Regions from separate parts of the Sphaerisporangium aureirubrum genome, predicted to be linked through region 2. Evidence: riboswitches for the same ligand, from Rfam matches in the RefSeq annotation. Region 2 holds a riboswitch; each other region holds the start of a gene.
What was found. A riboswitch is a leader RNA that binds a small molecule or an ion and turns the genes downstream of it on or off. The one in region 2 is predicted to bind cyclic di-AMP.
Positions count from the first base shown of each region.

Region 1: it holds a riboswitch for cyclic di-AMP, as region 2 does, so the genes downstream of both, ACFP1K_RS27325 (coiled-coil domain-containing protein) here and ACFP1K_RS19655 (C40 family peptidase) in region 2, are expected to answer to the same signal.
Region 3: it holds a riboswitch for cyclic di-AMP, as region 2 does, so the genes downstream of both, ACFP1K_RS05570 (CHAP domain-containing protein) here and ACFP1K_RS19655 (C40 family peptidase) in region 2, are expected to answer to the same signal.

Region 1 is NZ_JBHSRF010000051.1:21,081-24,346, forward strand. Features, by position in the region: gene ACFP1K_RS27315 (DeoR/GlpR family DNA-binding transcription regulator) at 1-47, shown strand, start outside; gene galT (galactose-1-phosphate uridylyltransferase) at 44-1,114, shown strand; cyclic di-AMP (ydaO/yuaA leader) riboswitch at 1,188-1,325, shown strand; gene ACFP1K_RS27325 (coiled-coil domain-containing protein) at 1,360-2,298, shown strand; gene ACFP1K_RS27330 (M50 family metallopeptidase) at 2,335-3,266, opposite strand, start outside.
Region 2 is NZ_JBHSRF010000028.1:3,329-6,594, reverse strand. Features, by position in the region: gene ACFP1K_RS19660 (LuxR family transcriptional regulator) at 182-430, shown strand; gene ACFP1K_RS19655 (C40 family peptidase) at 433-1,536, opposite strand; cyclic di-AMP (ydaO/yuaA leader) riboswitch at 1,542-1,750, opposite strand; gene ACFP1K_RS19650 (amino-acid N-acetyltransferase) at 2,116-2,661, shown strand; gene ACFP1K_RS19645 (hypothetical protein) at 2,829-3,266, opposite strand, start outside.
Region 3 is NZ_JBHSRF010000005.1:162,949-166,214, reverse strand. Features, by position in the region: gene ACFP1K_RS05575 (hypothetical protein) at 1-829, opposite strand, end outside; cyclic di-AMP (ydaO/yuaA leader) riboswitch at 1,156-1,303, shown strand; gene ACFP1K_RS05570 (CHAP domain-containing protein) at 1,313-1,993, shown strand; gene ACFP1K_RS05565 (ABC transporter substrate-binding protein) at 2,452-3,266, shown strand, end outside.

The sequences.
Region 1 (3,266 bases), on a different contig from region 2:
CGGAGAGCGGCGGCACCGAGAGGGAAAGCGAGGTGGCCGGGGGATGAAACGCACGATCACTCATCTGGCCGACGGACGCGAGCTCATCTATTTCGACCGCGCGGACGACGCCGACCGCGGCGCGCCCGACACCCGCGACCTGCCGCCCCGCCCGCCGTCGTCGCAGCTGCGCTACGACCCGCTGCTGGACGAGTGGGTGGCGGTCGCCGGGCACCGGCAGGGCCGCACCTTCCTCCCCCCGGCCGACCAGTGCCCGCTGTGCCCGTCGGCGCCGGGGCGGCTCACCGAGATCCCGGCCGCGGACTACGACGTCGCGGTCTTCGAGAACCGCTTCCCGTCCTTCAGTTTCGTGCCGGGCGAGTACGAGCAGGTGGGCGGGCTCAGCGAGGTACGGCCCGGCGTGGGCCGGTGCGAGGTGGTGTGCTTCACCTCCCGGCACGACTCGTCGTTCTCCGCCCTCTCCCCCGCGCAGGTCGATCTGGTGCTCCAGGCGTGGGCGGACCGCACGGCCGAGTTGTCCGCGCTGCCCGGGGTGGAGCAGGTGTTCTGCTTCGAGAACCGCGGCGCCGAGATCGGCATCACGCTGGCCCACCCGCACGGGCAGATCTACGCCTATCCCTACCTAACCCCGCGCACCCGGCAGATGCTCGGCTCCGCCGCGCGGTACCGGGACCGCACCGGCGGCGACCTGTTCGCGGACGTGCTGGCGGCCGAGCGGGCGGAGGGCACGCGGGTGGTCGCGGCCGGCGAGCACTGGACGGCGTTCGTGCCCGCCGCGGCGCGCTGGCCGTTCGAGGTGCACGTCTACCCGAACCGCCGGGTGCCCGACCTGAACGCCCTGGAGCCCGAGGAGCGGGCGGAGTTCGGCACCCTGTACACCGGGGTGCTACGGCGGCTGGACGGGCTGTTCGGGGTGCCGATGCCGTACGTCGCGGCCTGGCACCAGGCGCCGGTGCGGGAGGGGCGCGATCTGGCGTACCTGCACCTGGAGCTGTTCAGCGTCCGGCGGGCCAAGGAGAAGCTGAAGTACCTCGCGGGGTCGGAGTCGGCGATGGGGGCGTTCGTCAACGACGTGCTGCCCGAGGAGGCCGCGCGGATGCTGAGGGATGCCTAGTTTCGCCCAATTTGTCCGATGAGTCGCCACAAGGCGCTGCAGAGTACTAGCATCCCATCCATTCCCGCCGGTAACGGCGGTCACGCCTAATCCCTGGCGCCTCGCCAGGGAACCGGGGACCCAGTGGTTTCTGGGGTGAATCCACCTCGTGTGGTAGGGCGACTCCGGCCCGAACCCGTCAGCTAACCCGGTCGGCGGATGGAGAGGAGAAGGCTCTGCCGCGCACTACCGGCGGTTCCGTGGTCATGGCCGCGTGTGTTCTGCTCATGGCCGGGCTGGTGCCCGGCCAGGCGGTGGCGGGAGCCGCCGCCCCCAAGCCCACCGAGAAGGAACTCAAGGCCCAGCTCGCGTCGCTCACCAAGAAGATCGACAAGCTGATCGCCGAGTACAACGCCAAGCGCGTCGCCGTCGGCAAGGCCAAGGCCGCCGAGAAGGCGGCGCGCGACCGGCTGAAGTCCGCCGAGGCGGCGTACGCCCTGGCCCAGTCGCAAGTGCGCGACATCGCCCAACTGCGCTACCAGGCCGGCGGCCTCGGGCTGGTGGGCGAGCTGATGTCCCCCGGGTACGGCGGCGCCGCGATGTTCGAGCAGCTCCAGGCCGAGCAGAGCGCCCGGCTGAGCGGGTTCGCCTCCGCCCGCGACACCCGCAAGCAGGCCGCGGGCGACGCCGAGAAGCTCACCGCCGAGCTGCGGGACGACATGACCGAGGTCTCCGGGCAGCGCAAGGACGCCGAGAAGCTGATCGACGAGATCAAGGACAAGCTGGACAAGCTGATCCCCACGGCCCCCGGCAAGCGGGCCAACGGCGCCTGGGCGCCCGAACTCCCCACCGGGAGCGACAACATCACCCCGCGCACCCGGCTGATGCGCGCCGAGGTGCGGAGCCACTTCACACTGCGCTTCCCGGTCGGCTGCTACCGCGCGGAGACCAGCGGCGAGCACCCGCTCGGCCGCGCCTGCGACTTCATGCTGAGCTCGGGCGGCGCGCTGCCCGCCGCCGGAGACGCCGCCCTCGGCAACGAGATCGCGGCCTGGATCATCAAGAACGGCGGCAAGCTCGGCGTCAAGTACGTGATCTACCGCCAGCGCATCTACAACCTGGGCTTCCCCGGCTGGCGCCCCATGTCCGACCGCGGCGGCGTCACTGCCAACCACTTCGACCACGTGCACATCTCGATGTACTGACCGGCCCGGGGCACGGGCCGGTCAGATGGGGCCCGGTCAGCCGGACAGGCGGATCGGGTTGACGATGTCGGCGTAGATGAGCAGGGTGCTCATGACCAGGAGCACGGCCACCACGGCGTAGGTCAGGGGCAGGGCCTTGGCGATGTCGACGTAGGAGGGGGCCGGGCGGCGGCGCAGGCGGGCGTAGGCGCGCTTGATGCCCTCCCACAGGGCGCCGGCGATCTGGCCGCCGTCCAGGGGCAGCAGCGGGACCAGGTTGAACATGCCGATCGCGAGGTTCACCAAGGCGAGCAGCTGGATCAACGAGATGATCTTGGTGTCCAGGGGGGCGGCGGACGCGGCGATCTCGCCGCCGATCCTTCCCGCGCCGACGATGCTGGCGGGGCTGTTGATGTCACGCTTGGCGCCACTGAAGGCGGCGTCCCAGACGCCGCCGATGCGCTCGGGGAAGCGGGCCAGCGACGCGGCGGTGCGGGCGGTGAAGTCCCACATCGTGCCGGCGACGAAGCCGAGGTTCTGACGTTCGACGACCACCACGGGGCTCACACCGAGGAAGCCGGCGTTCTTCTCGATCTTGGCTGGGTCGTCCGCCGAGGGCCGGTCCTGCGCGATGAGCGTCGGGGTGAGGGTCAGCGGCGTGCCGTTCCGCTCGACCTGGACGGCGATCGGCCCGGCGCCGTGCTGACGGATCAGCTTGGTGGCCTGCTCCCAGCTGGTGACCGGGGTGCCGCCCACGGCCACGATCTTGTCGTTGGCCCGCAGGCCGGCCACGGCGGCGGGGGACGCGACGTGCGCGGAGGTGCACTCCTGGCCCTTCTGCTGCTCCTGGACGGTCATGACGCACTTGGAGACGGCGGCCACGACCGGCTGGGCGACCTGGATGCCGAACCCCATCAGCACGACCGCGAAGAGCACGAAGGCGAGCACGAAGTTCATCGCGGGGCCACCCACGAAGATGATCAGGCGCT
Region 2 (3,266 bases):
CCGCTACGGGCTCGTAAACATGTCATGAGTAGTTCACATATGGAGTGGTATGTCAATGACGAACGTAACAGGTATCGCGGTCAGTGCTTGACGACCTTTCAACGTGGCGTTTACCGTTCCTGACGGGCGGGCCGAAGCATTCAGTATGTTGCCGAGTTCGTCGTGGGGGAGAGGACACCCGATGGCGTATCCGGATCTGGTTTCCCGGGGAAATGACATTCCCACGGGATCAGACAGCGTGGGACTGACCGATGATGATCTGCTGCTGCTCGCCGAACTGGCCAAAGGCGTAACCGTGGATCGGGTCGGCCGCCGGCTCGATGTGAGCGGCCGCACCGTCCGCCGCCGCCTGCGCGGCATCTGCGACAGGATCGGCGTGGCCACCGCCATCGAGGCGGTGGCCTGGGCCGCTCGCCGCCGGCTGATCTGAGATCAGTCGGCGATGCGCACGGCCCCGGCGAACGGCCTGTTGCCCAGTGGCGCCACCCGCACCACGTCGCCGGTGCGGGGGGCGTGCACCATCATGCCGCCACCGATGTAGATGCCCACGTGATGCAGATCGCTGTAGAAGAAGACGAGGTCGCCCGGGCGCATGTCCTCACGGGACACATGGGTACCCGCCGTCCACTGGTCGCCGGTGTAGTGCGGAAGGCTGATGCCGACCCGCTGGTAGGCCCACAACACCAGCCCGGAGCAGTCGAAGGAGCTCGGCCCCGCCGCGCCCCAGACGTACGGCCTGAGCTGCTGGGTGAGCGCCCACTTGGCGGCCTCGGCCGCCTTGCCCTCACCGGGAATCGGGATGGCCACCTTGGTGGCCCGGCCGTACCCGCCCACCTGTGACAGGGCCCGGCGGAACAGGCTGCCCTCGGTCTTGGTGACCAGCTCGCGGATCTTGTCCCGCTTGGCGTCGAGTTCGCCGACGAGCTTCTTGACCTCGGCCTCACGGGCCTTGGCGCTCTCCTTGGCGCGCTCGGCGCTGTCCATCGCCTTGGTGATCTGCGAGACCTCCTCGCCCTGCTGCAACTGCAGGGCGTAGGTGGTGGCCGCGCGGTCGAGGTAGCCCTCAGGGTCGCCGGACATGGCGAGCGCGAGCGAGGAGCCGATGCCGCCGGTCATGTAGGCGTCCTGCGCGTACAGGCCCGCCCTGCGGCGCTTCTCCTCGAGGTCGGTCTGGCTCTTGTCCAGGGTCTGCTTGGCGAGCTTGGCCGAGCGCTGCGCCTGCTTCAGGCGCTCCTTCTGGCCGTTGTACTGCTCGGTCAGCGCCTCGATGTCGTTGTAGAGGCGTTCCACCTGGTTCTTGAGCTCGTTCAGGCTCGGCTTGGGGTCGGCGGTCGCGGACATCAGCGGCGAGCCGAAGGTGAGGGCCGTCAGGGTGACGGTCACCATGGCGATGCGGCGTGGCAGGCGCCGTGATTCCGTGCGGCCCGATCCGGCGACGCGAGCCGCCATGGCCGTCACGGCCGCGCCGAGCCGGGACCTGTGGCCTCGGCGGGCGTGCCTGCCCGTGCTCTTCCCAGGCGTGCGCCCAGCGTGCACCAACGAGCTCCTCTCCTCGGTCGCCTACCGGGTTAGCTGACGGGTTCGGGCGGGAGTGGCCCTACCGAGTGCGCGGGTCGCGGAGATCGCGATTCCTCCCTCTCGGATTCACCCCGGGTGGCGGCCGGCCGGGATTTGGTCCCGGGCGGGTGGCCGTGTGGTTCCCCGGTTCCCGGCATGGTCGGAGGTGGCCGGGATTAGGCGGTCCGGTCATCGTGGGCGATGACCGGCATCGAGCCTGGACACTAGTGCAGCTCAGGTTCCTGCTCAACCAGAACTACGAATTCTGTAGAGGAATCACAACCGGCGCATCACGGCGCGATCACGCCGGGCGGGGCGCGGCACCCGCATTACGCTGCGAAGACTCCTGCTTTACGCTCCCATGGCGATGAAGTCGCAGGTGGTGGAGCCTTGATCTGGGAAATAACGGGAACCCTGCCACGTTTCGACGGCACGCTGTCAACCGGCTACCCAACGCGACCGGTATCGGCCTTGGGGGATTTTGGGGCGGGCCGTTATTGCCGGTGCGGGCCGGAGCGGGGCGGCGTGGCCCGGCGCCTGCGGATACGCTGACCCCTCATGGAGCAGGTCGTGGAGTCCGTCCCTCCCGGGAGCGAGCTGGTGGTCCGGCGTGCGCGCGCCACGGACGTCCGCGCCATCGGGCGGCTGGTGGCGTCCTATTCCGGCGACGGGCCGCGGCTGCTGCGCAAGACCACCGTCACGCTGTACGAGGACGTCCAGGAGTTCTGGGTCGCCGAACAGGGCGGCGAAGTGGTCGGCTGCGGGGCGCTGCACGTGCTCTGGGAGGATCTGGCGGAGATCCGCACGGTGGCGGTCGACGTGCGCTGCCGGGGCCGGGGCATCGGGCACCGCATCGTGGCGGCGCTGATCGACACCGCCAGGGAGCTGGGGCTGCGCCGGGTGTTCTGCCTCACCTTCGAGGTCGAGTTCTTCACGAGGCACGGATTCGCCGAGATCCAGGGCACACCCGTGTCACCTGAGGTGTACGCGGAGTTGCTCGACTCCTACGATGAGGGCGTCGCGGAGTTCCTCGATCTGGAACACGTCAAACCGAACACTCTGGGCAACACCCGCATGATCCTCCATCTCCTCCCGCGTACCTGACGGCCCGGGTGACGGAATGGAAAGGTGACTGTTGATCCCGCTGTCGCTACGTTGGGCAGCACCACAGCATGTGTGCCTGACATTTGCCGCATGCGAAGCCGAAGTGAGGTGAAACGGTGAGCACCGGACAGCCGCCGTACCCACGTGACGAACCGGACGACAACTCGTCATCCGGACCTCCGCAGTACGGGCAACAGGCCGAGCGACCCGGCTCGGGGCTCGACCCGGAGGTCACAGTCGTCCACCGCCCCCAGCCGACGTCGGAACACGGCTACCCGCAGCAGCAGTCGTACGGACAGCAGTCCTACGGCCAGCAGGACCAATACGGTCAGCAGCAGGGCGGGACCGGAGCCTACGGTCAGGGATATCCGCAGCAGTCGCAGGGTCAGCAGTACGGCCAGCAGGGCTACGGCCAGGCTCAGCAGGGCTACGGCCAGGCCCAGCAAGGCTATGGCCAGGGCCAGCAGGGCCAGCAGGGCCAGCAGGGCTACGGCCAGCAGCAGGGTTACGGCCAGCAGGAGTACGGCCAGGCTCAGCAGGGCTACGGCCAGCAGGGTTACGGCCAGAGCCAGCAGGGCCAGCAGGGCTATGGCCAGCAGCAGGGG
Region 3 (3,266 bases), on a different contig from region 2:
GGCTGAGCACGCGCTGGCCCGGCCGCAGGTCACGCAGGGTCATCTCGACCGGCGCTCCGCCGTCGTACACGGTGACCCCGGGATGGTCGCGCACCGCGGCGAGATCTCCGGGATCTTCCCGCCGGTGCGGATAGTACGCCACCGGGCCTTCCAGGGCGAACAGCCACGAGAAGTAGCGATCCCGGTGGATCAGCCCGTTGCGCACCAGCGAGGTGCCGAGCACGACAGTGCTCTCCGGCGGGCGGGGGTGCGCGGCGGCGGGCTGGGAGCGCAGCCAGGCGAAGTCGTGGGTGATCAGCTCGGCCCCGAGGCTCCGCACCGACGCGGCCAGCGCGGCGGGGACGGGCAGCGCGGTGAATATCGTCAGCCTGCCGGCGCGGGCGGCGGCGCGCAGGCGCAGCGCGGCGGCGGTGCCGAGGGCCCGGCGCGACCAGGTGGCGTCGGCGCGGGCGCGCAGCAGGGGCGTGCCCGGCCGGGCGGTGAGCAGTTCGAGCAGGCGGATGGTGGCGAGGCCGTCGTCGACCACGACCATGCGGCGCGGCACGGAGCCGAGCGCGGTGAGCTGCATGCGGCCGGAGAAGGCGTCGCCGAGCACCCAGGACTCGCGGCGGCCCGGCCGGGGCATGCGCTCCTCGGCGGTGTCCAGGCGCAGGCCCTCGGGCAGCGCGAGGGACGCCAGCTCCCTGCGGGTCACCCGCAGCCCCGGCAACTTCGCCCTGGCCATCACCTGGAGACCGGGCCCCACCACTCCGGCGTACCTCGCCTCGACCGCGCAGAGCAGCTGGAGGGGCGACTCCACCCAGGCGACGGCCGACCCCTGCTCCCGCACGCGGCTTCGACCGATCCTCTCCACGCCGGGTAATGAGACGTTCACGACGTAGGCAACCTAGTGCCACGACCCTACGCGGCGGGTAACGTCCGGTGAACGGCGGACAACAGGCGAAGGTCATGCGGCGCGGGGCCCCTGGTGAGGCCCATAGGTTTGCCGTCTCCAGGCCGGAGCAGCCTAAGTGGTTTGTCCTGTTTGCGCCTCTTTGTCCGATGTATTACTGTGAGGGGACTCCTGGTCTAGGAAACGCCTGAACAGGTAACTTCCTGGTCCGGGAGCAGGCCGGAGCGAGACAGGTCCGCCGCGGAGATCCATCTCCCGCCATCACGCTCCGGACGCCGAGTCCGCTCCCACGCGGAGCCGGGGACCCACCTTTCCGGGGTGAATCGGAGCGCCGTTCCCACAGGCGCGCCGTAGGGCGACTTCCAGGCCCGAACCCGTCAGCTAACCCGGTAGGCGCCTTTGGAAGAAGGAGCTCTCCCTTTGTCAACGTTCACGCAGCGACTCATGGACGCCCCACGACATCGCGTGATCGGGCTGGCCCTCGGTGGCCTCGTCATGGCCCAGGTGGTCACCGGAACCGCGCTCGCCCACGCCGACGGCCCGCCGTCCGACGCCATCGCCAAGGTCGCCTCCGCCGAGGCGCACGGCGAGCCTCGCTCGGTGAGCAAGGTCACCGCCGAGCAGGTGCTCCGCCTGGCCGAGTCCCAGGTCGGCATCTCCGAGGACAGCGCGGGGGGTGGCACCAAGTTCCAGGCATGGTACATGGCGAGCCCCCGGGCGCAGCAGACCATCGCCCGTGACACCGGCAAGATCTCGGACTACGCCAACGCGGCGTGGTGCGACATGTTCGTCTCCTGGGTCGGCGAGCAGCTCGGCATCCAGGACACGATGGGCCAGGACGCCTACACCGTCCAGCACGCCAAGTGGTTCGAGGCCCAGGGCCGCTGGGGCACCGCACCCAAGCCCGGCGCCGTGGTGTTCTTCGACTGGAACGGCGGCGGCATCGACGGCATCGACCACGTCGGGTTCGTCGTCCAGGACAACGGTGACGGCACCATCAAGACCGTCGAGGGCAACACCGGGAACGGCGTGGTCGAGATCCGCACCCGCCCGACCTACCAGGTGGCCGGCTACGGCTACCCGAGTTACGCGGCGGCCTGACCGCGGACCCCCCGCACGAACCGGGCGGGCGTTCCAGATCACCCACTCCCAGGGACGCCCGCCCTTCCCGCCGCCGCACGGCCGAACCAGCCCGCAACCGGCCGTGCGGCGGCACCTTCTTGTCTGTCTTTTGCGGAGGACTGTGCCGGTAGCGATGGGAGCGCTCCCAATACCGGCAATGGCCTTTTTGCCGCTTATCATCACATTCCATGCTTCTGGGAACCTCAGGAGTAACAGTTAGGTTTCGGCATATTGACGCCAGCGTTGCCCGTCGGGGACCCTTCGTGGGAGCGCTCCCAAATCTCGCCCGCGGGACCATGCCACCCGCGGTTCACGACTGAGGGATCCAGCACATCGCGGGGCCCGACTGTCGGGGCCGGCCCTCGATGCATCTCCCAATGATCGGGCAACCACCTTGAGAGGGGTCCGGAATGATGAACACAATGCGCCGCGGCAGGATGCTCGCGGTCGCATCGGTGATGACGGTCGCGCTTGGCATCACTGCCGCATGCTCGTCCGGCGGAGGCTCCGGCGAAGGAGGCGGCGCGTCGTCAGCGGCGCCGGAGAAGATCACCCTTACTCTGCAGACCTTCGGCGGAGGCACCAACTTCGGCTACAAGGCCGCAGTGGAGAAGTGGAACGCGGAACACCCGAACGTCCAGGTCAAGTACAACAACCTGACCGATAGCTTCGAGAACGTGTACTGGCCGCAGATGCTGCAGTGGCTTCAGTCGGGCACCGGTGCCGGCGACGTCGTCGGCATCGACGAGGGCGGCATGGGTCTGGCCAAGGCCCGTCCCCAGTTCTTCACCGACCTCAGCCAGTACGGCGTGCAGAGCCGCCAGGCCGACTTCCCCGCGTGGAAGTGGGAGAACGGCATCAACGCCGACGGCAAGCTCTTCGCCCTCGGCACCGACGTCGGCGGCATGAGCATCTGTTACCGCACCGACCTGTTCGAGAAGGCGGGCCTGCCCACCGACCGGGCCGAGGTGTCCGGGCTGTGGAAGACGTGGGACGACTTCATCAAGGTCGGCCAGCAGTTCCAGGGCAAGGCCAAGGGCGCGAAGTTCGTCGACAGCGTCAACACCATCTACAACGTGGTGTTGTCGCAGGAGGCCGCCAAGAACGGCAACGTCACCTACTTCGACAAGAACCAGCAGCTGATCGCCGACAAGAACCCCGCGGTCAAGACCGCGTTCGACTTCACGCAGAAGATCAGCAAGGCGGGCCTCACCGCCAAGCTGCAGAACTTCACCGACCCGTGGAACACCGG